3 regions of the Azoarcus olearius genome follow, and region 3 is predicted to be linked to each of the others. Evidence: predicted binding sites of a transcription regulator. Region 3 holds the regulator's gene; each other region holds the start of a gene.
What was found. Region 3 encodes FNR, which switches genes on or off when oxygen is low (the NO sensors DNR and NnrR bind a similar motif). Its sites were predicted from a motif close to TTGANCTAGNTCAA; they were not measured.
Positions count from the first base shown of each region.

Region 1: dqs_RS15880 (hemerythrin domain-containing protein) is a predicted target of FNR. The motif match lies at 1,323-1,336, and genes of this name have one in related genera.
Region 2: dqs_RS13405 (cytochrome-c peroxidase) is a predicted target of FNR. The motif match lies at 2,040-2,053, and genes of this name have one in related genera.

Region 1 is NZ_CP016210.1:3,474,189-3,478,415, reverse strand. It holds gene dqs_RS15890 (cbb3-type cytochrome c oxidase subunit I) at 1-720, opposite strand, end outside; gene dqs_RS15885 (c-type cytochrome) at 749-1,174, opposite strand; gene dqs_RS15880 (hemerythrin domain-containing protein) at 1,395-1,859, shown strand; gene dqs_RS15875 (DUF2249 domain-containing protein) at 1,852-2,088, shown strand; gene dqs_RS15870 (hypothetical protein) at 2,099-3,382, shown strand; gene dqs_RS15865 (Crp/Fnr family transcriptional regulator) at 3,401-4,102, opposite strand; gene dqs_RS15860 (SirB2 family protein) at 4,196-4,227, shown strand, end outside.
Region 2 is NZ_CP016210.1:2,936,531-2,940,757, reverse strand. It holds gene dqs_RS13415 (RNA polymerase sigma factor) at 1-400, opposite strand, end outside; gene dqs_RS13410 (COG4315 family predicted lipoprotein) at 408-794, opposite strand; gene dqs_RS13405 (cytochrome-c peroxidase) at 974-1,981, opposite strand; gene dqs_RS13400 (BON domain-containing protein) at 2,264-3,676, shown strand; gene dqs_RS13395 (proteasome-type protease) at 3,775-4,227, opposite strand, start outside.
Region 3 is NZ_CP016210.1:1,553,055-1,557,281, forward strand. It holds gene dqs_RS07220 (PHA/PHB synthase family protein) at 1-1,366, shown strand, start outside; gene fnr (fumarate/nitrate reduction transcriptional regulator Fnr) at 1,389-2,126, opposite strand; gene hemN (oxygen-independent coproporphyrinogen III oxidase) at 2,238-3,629, shown strand; gene dqs_RS07235 (sulfite exporter TauE/SafE family protein) at 3,717-4,227, shown strand, end outside.

The sequences.
Region 1 (4,227 bases), 1.9 Mb from region 3:
CAGCGTGATGATGACGTACAGCCACTTCTCGATGACCTCACGGTCCACCCCGGTGACCTTGATCAGCACGAAGGCCAGCAGCGCGCCGAGGATCAGTTCCCACACGCCTTCCACCCACAGGTGCACCACCCACCACCAGTAGAACTTGTCGCGCACCAGGTTGTGCGGATTGACGAAGGAGAACAGGAAGAAGATCGCCAGCCCCCACAGCCCGAGCAGCAGCACCATGCTGATTGCCGTCTTGCGCCCGCGCAGCATGGTCATGGTGATGTTGAACAGGAAGGCGAGCGCCACCACCACGATGCCGATCTTGGTGATCAGCGGCTGCTCCAGGAACTCGCGGCCCATGGTCGCCAGGATGTCGTTGCCGGTCATCTCGGCGAGCCTGGCGTAGGGCACGAACAGGTAGCCGAGGATGGTGAGCGCGCCGGCGGCGAGGAAGACCCAGAACAGCACCAGCGCCAGCCTGGGGCTCCACAGCTCGGTTTCGGATTCCTCCGGCACCATGTAGTAGGCCGCGCCCATGAAGCCGAACAGCAGCCAGACGATCAGCAGGTTGGTGTGCACCATGCGGGCGACGTTGAAGGGCAGCGCGGGGAAGAGGAAATCCCCCACCACGTACTGCAGGCCCATGATCAGGCCGAACAGGATCTGCCCGACGAAGAGGCCGATGGCCGCCACGAAGTAGGGCTTGGCGACCGCTTGTGATGTGTATTGCATTGAGTGTTCTCCTTGCGGACGCGGGCGGTCAGCCTTCGATGTTGGGCGGCCACTTGGCCGAGTTGATCTCGGAGGCGTACTTCAGGAAGGCGACGAGGTCGTCCAGCTCCTGCTCGGTGAGGTTGAACTGCGGCATCTGGCGGCGACCCGGCGTGCCGGTGGGCTGGGCCTTGATCCACGCCTTGATGAAGTCCGGCCCGCGGCGCACATAGACGTTGCCGAGTTCGGGCGCGAAATAGGCGCCTTCGCCCAGCAGCGTGTGGCAGCCGATGCAGTTGCGCGTCTCCCAGATCTTCTTGCCGGCGATCACCGCGGGGGTCAGGTTCTCGCGGTTGTCGCGCTTGGGCAGTTCCTTTTCGGTATGGAAGGTGAGCGCAAGGAACAGCAGGAAGAAGAACATCGATCCGCCGTAGAAAATGTTGCGCGCCATCGACTTGGTCATGATGCCGCTCATGTCGTTATCCTCATTTCGGGTCTCTGGTGTGGGTGGGGGGAAGGCCGGTAGTGGGGCGGATTCTCGTTTCCGCGCCTGCGCGCCCACCATGATCTGAATCAAGAACCGCCAGGCGCCGCGAGGCCCGGAATCCGGCGGTTTTTGCGACTTGACCCGGGTCAAGGAGCCGCTGCGCTGCAGCGCAAACAATCGGCTCCATTCCCCGATGGAGTCACCCCCGATGGACCGCCTGACCCGACTGATGCATCAGCACCACGGCCACTGCGACGAGGTTTTTGCCGCGGCCGAAACCGCCGCCCGCGTGGGCGACTGGGCCGCCTGCGCCACCGCGCTGCAGCGCTTCCGCGCCGACCTGCTGGAGCATCTGGACGTGGAGGAGGCGCGCATCTTCCCGGCCTTCGAGGCCCACACCGGCAACACCACCGGGCCCACCCGCGTGATGCGCGGCGAGCACGAGCAGATGCGCGAGATCGTGGGCTGGCTGGGGGAGGCGCTGGAGGCGCGCGATGCCGAGGCCTTCCTGGATGCGGTGGAAACCTTGCTGATCCTGATGCAGCAGCACAACATGAAGGAAGAGAACATCCTCTATCCGATGTGCGATCGCGTACTGGGCGCGGACGCGGCCGCCTTCGACGCGCTGCTCGACAGCGTGGAGACCGCGCTCTCCGAGGTGAGCCATGGCTGATACCCCTGTTTCGCGCATCATCGACGCCCGCGAGCTGGCGCCGCCCGAGCCGATGGAACTGACGCTGGAAGCGCTCGACACCCTGCCGCGCGGCGAGGAGTTGCAGCTGTGGCTGCTGCGCGAGCCTTTCCCGCTCTACAACATCCTGAAGAACAACGGCTTCGCCCACCGCGTCGAGTATTGCGACGACGGCCGCTTCATCGTGCATATCCGGCACGCGGGCGCCTGAGGCGCGGCGGATGGCGGCGGAACTCTCGTTCGAACAGGCGCCGCCGCTGTCGGTGCCGCTGCGCTTCTTCTTCACCGCGCCGCTGTTCGCGCTGGCGGCGGGCCTGCTGCTGGTGCTGCGCGGGGATGCCGTGTTCGCCAGCCGGTGGACGCCCGAAGCGCTGGCGCTCACCCACCTGCTCACTGTCGGCATGATGTTGCAGGTGATGGTGGGCGCGCTGTTCCAGGTGCTGCCGGTGGCCGCCGGCGCCAACCTGTGGCGGCCGCGCGTGCTCGCCGCGCTGGTGCATCCGGCGCTGACGCTGGGCGGCATTGCGCTTGCCGCCGGCTTTCTGGGCGCGGGTGCGCTCGCCTTCCATGCCGCAATCGCGCTGCTCGGCACCGCGCTGGTGGCCGTGTTTGCCTGCGCCTCGGCCGGCTTGTGGCACACCCCGGCGCTGGGCCCCACGGTGTGGGGGCTGCGGGCCGCGGTGGTGGCGCTGGCGGTGGCGGCGGCGCTCGGCTTTGCGCTGGCGCTGGCGCGTAACGGCGTGCTCGAACCCGCCTGGCTGGCGCTGTCGGCGCTGCATCAGGGCTGGGCGCTGGGTGGCTGGGCGGGCTTGCTGCTGGCCGCGGTGGCGTGGCTGGTGGTGCCGATGTTCCTGCTGACGCCGTCTTATCCCGCGTGGTTTGCGCGCGCGTTGTCGATCGGCGTGGCGGTGCTGATGGTGGCAGGCTCGGCCCTGTGGCTGTCCGGCTGGCAGTCCGCCGAGGCCGCGCTGGCGATCGGCCTTGCGCTCGCCGCCGCGGCCTTCGCCGCCGCCACGCTGGCGCTGCAGCGTCGCCGCCGGCGCAAGGTGGCCGATGCCTGCCTGCGCTTCTGGCAACTGGCGATGGCATCGCTCGCGGCGCTGGCGCCGCTGCTGGCGTGGGATGTGGCCGCCGGCGACCCCACCGGCGGCGCGCTGCCGGTGCTGGTGGGCGTGCTCGCGCTGGCGGGCGGCTTTCTGTCGGTAATGCTGGGCATGCTCTACAAGATCGTGCCCTTCATCCTGTGGCTGCACCTGCGTCGCCGCATCAGCCGCCCGCCGGCCATGACCAGGCTGGTGACCGAAGGCCGCCAGCTGCTGCATTTCCGCCTCCACCTGGCCGGCGTCGCGGCGCTGCTGGTGGCGGTGTGGCTGCCGCTCGCGGCAATTGCCGCCGGCGTGCTGCTGGCACTGTCGGGCGGGCTGCTCGCCGCCAACCTGGGCGGCGCGCTGAAGGTGTATCTGGCCGCCGGGGCGGGTGCCGAACCGGCCCGCCAGCCCGGCTGAACCCGCGCGCGGCGCGGATCAGCCTTCGTGCGCGCGCAGGCGGCGGATGTCGTGCAGCGTGATGCGCTTGCCCGCCACGGTGATCAGCCGCGCCTCGGCAAGGTCGTGAAAGATGCGCGACAGGGTTTCGGGCGTGAGGTTGAGGCGCGAGGCGATCACCTGCTTGCTGGTCGGCAGGTCGATGCGGCATTCCCCGGCGTCGAGGTCTTCCGGCGTCTGCTGCAGCAGGTAGCCGATGACGCGCTGCATGCTGGAGCGCAGCGTGTAGGTCTCCACGTCGCGCACCAGGCTGTGCAGCCGGATCGACAGCCCCGCCAGCAGCTTGCGCGCAAAGCGCGGGTTGTCGTCGAGCTGGCCGAGCAGCACCTCCTGGCCGATCGCCAGCAGCGTGCTGTCCATCAGCGCCTCGGCGAACACCGGGTAGGGCCGCTCCATGAACATCACCGCCTCGCCAAAGCTCTGCCCGGCACCGATCACCTCGACCACCTTCTCGTTGCCGGCGGCCGAAGAAAACGCCAGCTTGATCTGGCCGCGCAGCACGCAGAAGAAGCCGCGCGGCGTGTCGCCGCGCTGGAACAGCATCTCGCCGCGCGCCACGCTGCGCTCGCGGCTGTGGCGGGCGATGCTTGCGATATCCTCGTCGGCGAGTTCGGAAAACAGCGGCACCTGGCGCAGCTGCGCAATCAGGGCGGGGGAAGGTTGGGGAAGGTCTCCGGCCATCGGGGCAAGCCTGTTGTGGGTATGTCTGGATTCTAGCCCATCGCCCCTGGCACCCGCCCGCGGCACCGCCGCATCCCCCCGGAGAACGATCGAATGTACATGGCAATCAAGCACATCCACCTCCT
Region 2 (4,227 bases), 1.4 Mb from region 3:
GCACGCCCAGTGTCGCGGCGATGTCTTCGTAGCGCATGCCTTCCAGCGCCACCAGCAACAGCACCGCGCGCTGCTCCTCGGGCAGCCGGGCGAGCGCGGCGTCGAGATCGCCCACCTCGAGCGCGTCGCTCTGCGTCGCGCGCACCGGCAGCTCGAAATCCTCGTCCTCCAGCGGCCGGGTGTGGAGGCCGGGGCGGCGCAGCTGGTCGATGCGCAGGTTGTGCATGATGCCGAACAGCCAAGGGCGCAGCGGGTTCTCCGGGCGCCACTGGGCGGCGCGCCTCCAGGCGCGCTCCAGGGTGTCCTGCACCAGGTCGTCGGCGGCCGCGCGCTCGCCCACCAGCGCCCGCGCGTAGCGGCGCAGGCGGGGCAGTTCGGCCAGCAGCGCGGCGCCGTCCATGCCGGGCTCAGGGCTTGGCGGCGTGCCAGACGTTGTTGAAGTTATCGCCGGTCTTGTCGCCCGGCTTGCCGTCCTTGGCCCAGAAGTACAGCGGCTTGCCCTTGTGCGCCCACTGCTTCTTGCCGTCGTCGCGGGTGATGATGCTGAAGTCGCCGGTGGCGGTTTCGCCTTCCTTGACCATCAGCGGCGGCCAGTTGGTGGCGCAGGTGTCGTTGCACATGCTCTTGCCGCTGCCGGCGCTGTCCTTGTCGAAGGTGTACAGGGTCATGCCGTCGGTGCCGGTCAGCACACCGTCCAGCATCTTCACCGAGGGCGGCATCGCATCGGCGGCAAAGGCGGGGGTGGCGAGGGCGCCCAGCAGGGCGAAGGCGAGGGTGGTGGCAGCGCGTCTCATGGTGGTCTCCATCGGGTTGTGGGTGCTACACCCGCATATACGCAGGGGCCGCGTGTTTTATTCCCGCCAGCGCGTCGGGCGCGGGTGCCAGTTCATCAAAGCACGCCGCACGGCACTTTTCTGCCATCCGTACAAATGGAAACGGGGACCGCAGTCCCCGTTGTGGTGTCGCCGGCGCGTCAGTGCGCCGCGAACGGCGTGGGGCGCGGCGTGGAATCTGCCGAAGGCGGCAGGATGGGCAGCGTGAAGGTCGGCTGGTCGCCGGTGAGCGTCTTCAGGAAGGCGACGATCTTCGCATTCTCGTCGGGCGAGAACTTGCGCCCCAGCTGCAGGCGGCCCATCACGTCCACCGCCTCGCCCAGGGTGTTGGCGGCGCCGTCGTGGAAGTACGGGTAGGTGAGTTCGACGTTGCGCAGCGTCGGCACCTTGAAGTTGAAGCGGTCGCTGTCCTTGCCGGTCACCGCCGAGCGGCCCTCGGCCTTGCTCCTGGCCTTGTACGGCTCGATCAGACCCATCTTCTGGAAGGAGTTGCCGCCCACCGCCTCGCCGTTGTGGCAGGCCACGCAGCCGCTGGTCTTGAACAGCTCGTAGCCGGCGAGTTCGGTCGGCGTCAGCGCGTCTTTCTTGCCGAGCAACCACAGGTCGAAGCGCGAGTTGGGCGTCACCAGGGTTTTTTCGAACTCGGCGATCGCGAGCGTCACCTGCTCGATGTCGATCTTGTCCTTGCCGAACACCTGGCGGAACTCACGCGTATAGCCGGGGATGGACGACAGCACGTTGAGCGCCAGGGTGTGGGTGAAAGCCATCTCGCCCGGGTTGGCGATGGGGCCGCCGGCCTGTTCCTTCAGGTCGGCCGCGCGGCCGTCCCAGAACTGCGCGAGGTTGAGGCTGGCGTTGAGCACGGTGGGCGCGTTGATCGGGCCCTGCTGCCAGTGGTCGCCGATCGAGGTGGGAATGTTGTCGGTGCCGCCCATCGACAGGTTGTGACAGGAGTTGCAGGAGATGAAGCCGGACTTGGACAGGCGCGGGTCGAAGTACAGCTTCTTGCCCAGTTCGACCATGCCCAGGTTGATGTTCTGCGGCGCGCGGATCGGCTGGATGGGCTCGGAATCCGCGGCGTGCACCGCGCCCCAGGTGGCCAGGCCCGCCGCAAGGGCGACGGAAAGCGAGGTCAGTACGCGTTTCATCGGTGTTCCTCCCTGGTTGAAATCGCTCCCATTCTTTTCCTCGCCCACCCGGCGCTTCTTGACCTGAGTCAAGGCAGGCGGCCGAACTTACACGTCGTTGTAATTTTTCCTTTTCGCTCCGGCACGCAGCATGGGGTCGGCGCAGGGGCGGGCGCGGGCGGACGGCGGCACGTGGATTGCTGAATCCCGTAGAGGAAAAGGCCCGACCGCGCCGGGAGGTGCGGCGCCTTACCGCACACGGGCATGGACCCGTGTTTTGTTGCCACTCGAGGAGACGCCGAAATGAGATCGCAGCGCGAACAAGCTTACGGTCAGCAGGGCTACGACCAGGACGAAGATTACGGCCAGCAGTACGGGCAACAGTCCCGCCAGGGCAGTCAGCAAGGGTGGGGCCAGCAGCCGCAGCAGAACATCGGCCAGCAAGGCTATGGCCAGCAATACGGACAGGGCCAACAGGGCTACGGGCAACAGGGCTATGGCCAGCAAGGCTACGGCCAGCAGCACGAGCAGGGCATGGGGCAGCGTTACGGCCAGCAGCAGCCGCAGCAAAGCTATGGCCAGAGCTACGGTCAGCAGCATGACCAGGGCTTCGGCCAGAGCTACGGCCAGGGCAGCCAGCAGTACGGGCAGGACTACGGCCAGCGCTATGGCCAGCAGCAGCCGCAGCAGAACTACGGGCAGCAAGGCTATGGCCAGCAGGGCTTTGGTCAGCAGGGCTACGGCCAGCAGCAGCCCCAGCAGCACTTCGGCCAGCAGCATTACGGCCAGCAGCATTACGGCCAGCAGGGTGGCTTCGGCCAGAGCGGCGGTTATGGTCAGGGCAGCCAGCACGAGCAGGGCTTTGGCCAGCACTACGGCAGCAGCCAGCATCAGCAGCCGCAGCAGCACTATGGGCAGCAAGGCTACGGCCAGAGCCAGGCCGGTGGTTTCGGCCAGCAAGGCTACGGTCAGCAGCAGCCGCAGCAGAGCTTCGGCCAGCAGGGCGGCTACGGCCAGCGCGGCGGCATGGGCCAGCAGTACGGCTCAGGCAGCTACGGGGGCCAGGGCAGCTCCGGCAGCCAGGGCAGTCAGGGTTACGGCCAGATGAGCAGCGGCCAGCAGGACTGGGGCCAGCAGCCGCAGCAGTTCCTCGGCGGACAGACCTCGCAGGGCATGGGCGGCTACGGTGCCTTCCACGGCTCGACCCAGGGTCAGCAGTGGGGGCAGGCCGGCCAGCAGATGCGTAGCCGGCGCGGGCCGAAGAACTACGCCCGCTCCGACGAGCGTATCCGCGAGATGGTGTGCGAACGGCTGGTCGACGAGCAGGACATCGACGTCACCGAGGTGACCATCGACGTCAAGGACGGCCGCGTGGAGCTGGAAGGCACGGTACCGAGCCGGCAGATGCGCCACCGCATCGAGGACATCGTGGATGACTGCTGGGGCGTGAAGGACATCGAGAACCGGCTGCGCGTGCAGTCCCAGTCGCAAGGCCAGCAATCGCAATCCTCGCAGTCGGGCACGCAGTCGCAGGGCGGGCAGGAGTCGCGCAGCGCGGGCGGCAGCACTGGCGGGTCGTCGTCGGGCGGCTTCTCCGGCATGTCCGGCTCGTCGTCCAGCGGCCTGTCCGGCAGCAGCGGCACAAGCGCGTCGTCGAGCGACAAGTCGCGTACCGGCGGCAGCAGCGAAACCAGCCGGAGCAAGAAGGACGAATAAGTCAGGTCTGGCGCTTCGACTCCGCCCACGGGCACGGGGCGGGGTCGTCCGCGCCGGGGCCGGCCGCCAGCACGGGGCCGGCTCTTTTCATTCACGCCTCAGCTTTCGCGGCGCGCCTTGCGGCTGGCGCCGTCGCGTTCGCGCAGCGCTTCTGCGGTGAGGTGGATGCGCTCCCAGTCGGGGTCGGGCAGTTCGACGAAGGCATCGCGCAGGCGCTGGCTCCATTGCTTGCGGATCAGCTCGAAGTAGGCGTTGTCCTCGCGCAGCACGCAGTGATGGCCCACGCGGAAGGCGTCGCGCTCGTAGGTCAGCAGGTCGAGCGGCAGGCCCACCGACAGGTTGGAGCGGATGCTGGAGTCCATCGATACCAGCGCGCATTTCACCGCTTCGTCGATCGAGGTGCGGTGGGTGATCACGCGCACGATGATCGGCTTGCCGTACTTGGATTCACCGATCTGGAAGTAGGGCGTGTCCTGCGTGGCTTCGGTGAAATTGCCCGCGGCGTAGATCTGGAACAGCCGCGGCTCCTCACCCTTGATCTGGCCGCCGAG
Region 3 (4,227 bases):
GCCGGGTCTGACGGGGAAGGAGCGGCGGCGGGCGGCGTTCTGGTGGCGGAAATGGCTGAATGCGGTCGCGCCGACCAATTTCTTCTGGACGAATCCGGTCGCAGTGCGAAAGGCGTGGGAAACGAAGGGTGAGAGCCTGGTCCGCGGGTTCGGCAATTTCCTCGACGACGTTCGCGCGGGTGAAGTGCGGATGACTCGTCCCGATGACTTCGAGGTGGGCAAGAACCTGGCGACGACGCCCGGCGCGGTCGTGTTCAGGAACGACCTCTTGGAGGTGATTCATTACCAACCCACTCGTCCGCAAGTGCACCGCGATCCGGTCGTCATCGTCACTCCGTGGATCAACAAGTTCTACATCCTCGATCTCGTTCCGAAGAAGAGCCTGATTCGTTACCTGCTCGAACAGGGACTGGACGTATTCATTACAAGCTGGAAGAACCCTGACGCCTCGATGCGGGATGTGACGTTCGACGACTACGTCACACGCGGGGTGCACGCCGCGGTAGAGACGGCGCGAGGGCTCGCAGGCGCCGAGAAGGTGCATGCGGTGGGGTACTGCATCGGTGGCACTGCCCTCAGCATGTACATGGCGTGGGCCAATCGCCACTTTCCGGCCGAAGCGGTTCCGGTGGCAGACTGGACCGTCTTTACCACGCTCGTCGATTTTCAGAAGCCGGGCGACATCGAGGTGTTCATCGACGAGTCGAGCATCCGCTACCTGACCGGAAACATGGCCCGAACCGGTTATCTGGAAGGCAAGGAGATGGCATCCGCTTTCCGCCTGCTGCGTTCGAACAGTCTCATATGGCACTACGTAGTCCACGGCTGGCTGTATGGCGAAACACCGGCCTCGTTCGACGTGCTGTACTGGAACATGGACGCGACGCGGATGCCCTATGCGATGCACTCCTGGTATCTCAGGGAGCTGTATCTGCACAACAGGTTGATTCAGAAGGACGCGCTGGTGGTGGCAGGCGAACCGCTCGACCTCGCTGCGATCTCGCAACCGCTGTACGCCGTCGCGGCGGAGGATGATCACATCGCTCCGTGGGGGCAGACCTTCCGCATCAATAATTTTGTAACCGGCCCAAAGCGCTACGTGCTATCGAGTTCGGGGCACATCCTCGGCATCGTCAACCCGGTCGTTCAGCCGCCCAAGCGAAACTATCGCGCAGCCGAAGCGCATCGCTCGGAATCGGCTGAGGCATGGTTGGACCGGGCCGAACGCCACGAGGGGAGTTGGTGGGAGGACTGGATGCAGTGGTTGAAGCCGCGGGCGGGCGAACTGGTCGACGCGCGACCGGTCGCCAATGCTGCCTTTCCGGCTTTGGCGCCGGCGCCAGGAACCTACGTGCTGGAAAAATAGCGGTGAAGTGGGGCGGGAGGAACTAGCGACACGCAGGTTGGTGTTGTATCAGCTTCTTCAGGCCCCCGCTGTCGAGAATCCGGATGTGCTTCTGCTGCACCGTGACTAGGCCTTCCTCCTGGAAGCGGGAGAACGCGCGGGAGACGGTTTCGAGCTTCAGCCCCAGGTAGGAGCCGATCTCCTCCCGCGTCATGCGCAGGTGAAACTCCGCCGCAGAAAAACCGCGTGCGGTGAAGCGCTGGGACATGTTCAGCAAGAATGCAGCCAGCCTTTCCTCGGCGCGCATGGAGCCGAGAAGCATCATCACGCCGTGGTCGCGAACGATCTCACGACTCATCACCTTGTGAAACTGATGCTGCAGGCCTTCGACCTCGCGCGACAGTTCTTCCAGCTTGCCGTAGGCAATGACGCAGACTTCGCTGTCCTCCAGCGCAATCGCGTTGCAGGAATGAACCTCGCTGCTGATGCCGTCCAGGCCGAGGATCTCGCCGGTCATCTGGAAGCCGGTGACCTGGTCCCGCCCATCCTCGAGGAGGACGTCGGTCTTGAATGAGCCCGTGCGGATCGCGTAGATTGCTTCGAAAGGGTCGCCGGCCCGGTACAGGTGCTGCTGACGCTTGATCTTGCGGCGCGCACCTACCAGCTCGTCGAGACGGTCGATTTCATTTTCGCTCATCCCGAAGGGAAGGCAGAGTTCGACGAGATTGCACTGCGAACACGCCGTCTTCAGTCCGGCAACCGTAATCGGCACCGCCTTCATTTGCACGATAAACTTGCTCCGAATCCGCAGGAGATTGGCCGCGTTGATCCATGTCAACCACATCGAGCCGGCTTTCTGCGATCGTTTGGTACGCCCAGCAACAGCACACCCATGAACGCCCAGCCAGATCTCATCTTCGATCCGCAACTCATCCGTCGCTTCGATGTGAACGGTCCCCGTTACACATCGTACCCCACGGCAGACCGATTCGTTGAGGCATTCGACGCCAACGCATTGCAGGATTGGCTTGCCAAGCGCGCCGTCGGCGGGGTGAGTCGGCCGCTGTCATTATACTTCCACATCCCGTTCTGCAATACGATCTGCTACTACTGCGCCTGCAACAAGATCATCACCAAGGATCATGGGCGCTCTGCCAAGTATCTGAAATACCTTGAGAAAGAGATCGAGATGCAGGTTGCTGCGCTCGGAGGAAGCCGGCAGGTCACGCAGCTTCACCTTGGCGGCGGAACGCCCACCTTCCTGTCGCACGAGGAAATGCATCAGCTGATGGACGCGGTGCGGCGCTTCTTCAACCTGGCCCCGAACGGCGAGTATTCGATCGAGGTCGATCCGCGCAAGGTCGATTTCGATACGGTGGAAATGCTCGCCAATCTCGGTTTCAACCGGATGAGCGTCGGAGTGCAGGATTTCTCCGATGATGTGCAGCGCGCGGTGAACCGCGTGCAGAGCGTCGAAGAGACCCGGTTGGTGATCGACGCGGCGCGCGCCACCGGCTTCAAGTCGGTCAGCCTCGATCTGATCTACGGCCTGCCCAAGCAAAACGTCATCAGCTTCAATCGCACGCTGGAGCAGGTCCTCGACATTTCGCCGGACCGCATCTCCCTCTACAGCTACGCGCACTTGCCCGGATTGTTCAAACCGCAGCGCCGCATCCTGCAAAGCGACATGCCGACGCCGGAAGCCAAGCTGCAGATTCTGCAACTGGCGATTCGCCGCCTCACCGAAGCCGGTTACGTGTACATCGGCATGGATCATTTCGCCAAGCCGGACGACGAACTGACGGTGGCCCAGCGGCAAGGGCGTCTGCACCGCAACTTCCAGGGCTACTCCACGCAGGCCGAATGCGATCTGCTGGCGTTCGGTGTCTCGGCGATCGGCAAGGTTGGCGCGGCTTACGCGCAGAACGTGAAGACGCTCGACGAATACTACGACGCGCTCGATCGCGACCAGTTGCCGGTGCTGCGCGGCGTGGAGCTGACCGCCGACGATCTGTTGCGGCGTTCGGTAATCCAGGCCCTGATGTGCCACTTCGAGTTGTCGATGCAGTCGATCGAGATCGCCCACCTCATCGACTTCCGCGACTACTTTGCGGCTGAACTCGCCGACCTTGCGGAAATGCAGGCTGCGGGCCTTCTGGAGATCGACGGTGACTGGATTACCGTGCTCCCCGCCGGCCGGATGCTGGTCCGCGGTATCGCAATGGTGTTCGACCGCTATCTACGCGCCGACCGTGAGCGGGCACGCTACTCGAAGGTGATCTGAGCTTCTGGTGGGTGAAGCGGGGGCGTAAGATGCAGGGTTTCCATCTTCGGCAGTGCCGTCCCGGCAACGCGGCGGTCCGTGTCCAGCATGCCTGAGTCCGGCTATCTCGCCGTCTTCCTGATCGGCCTTCTCGGCGGTACCCACTGCGTCAGCATGTGTGGCGGAATCGTCGGCGCGCTCAGCGTCCAGAAGATGCAGGGTCCGCACGACGCCGCCCGGCAGTGGCCCCTGCATCTCGCCTACAACCTCGGCCGTATCGGCACCTATACCGGGATGGGGGCGCTGCTCGGCGCACTCGGTTCGGTCGGAATGATCTACAGCGGCGTGCTGCCGGCACAGATGGCGCTTTATGTGCTTGCGAACCTGATGCTCGTTGCACTGGGGCTCTATCTCACCGGATTCACTTCCGTACTCGCGCCGGTGGAGCGTGCGGGGCACGCCGTGTGGCGCAGGGTGCAGCCGCTTACCCGGCGCTTCCTCCCCGCACGCTCGGTGAGTCAGGCGCTTCCGCTGGGGGCCTTGTGGGGCTTTCTGCCTTGCGGTCTGGTGTACAGCGTCTTGACCACCGCTTTGGTGACGGGCTCCGCGGCGCGTGGCG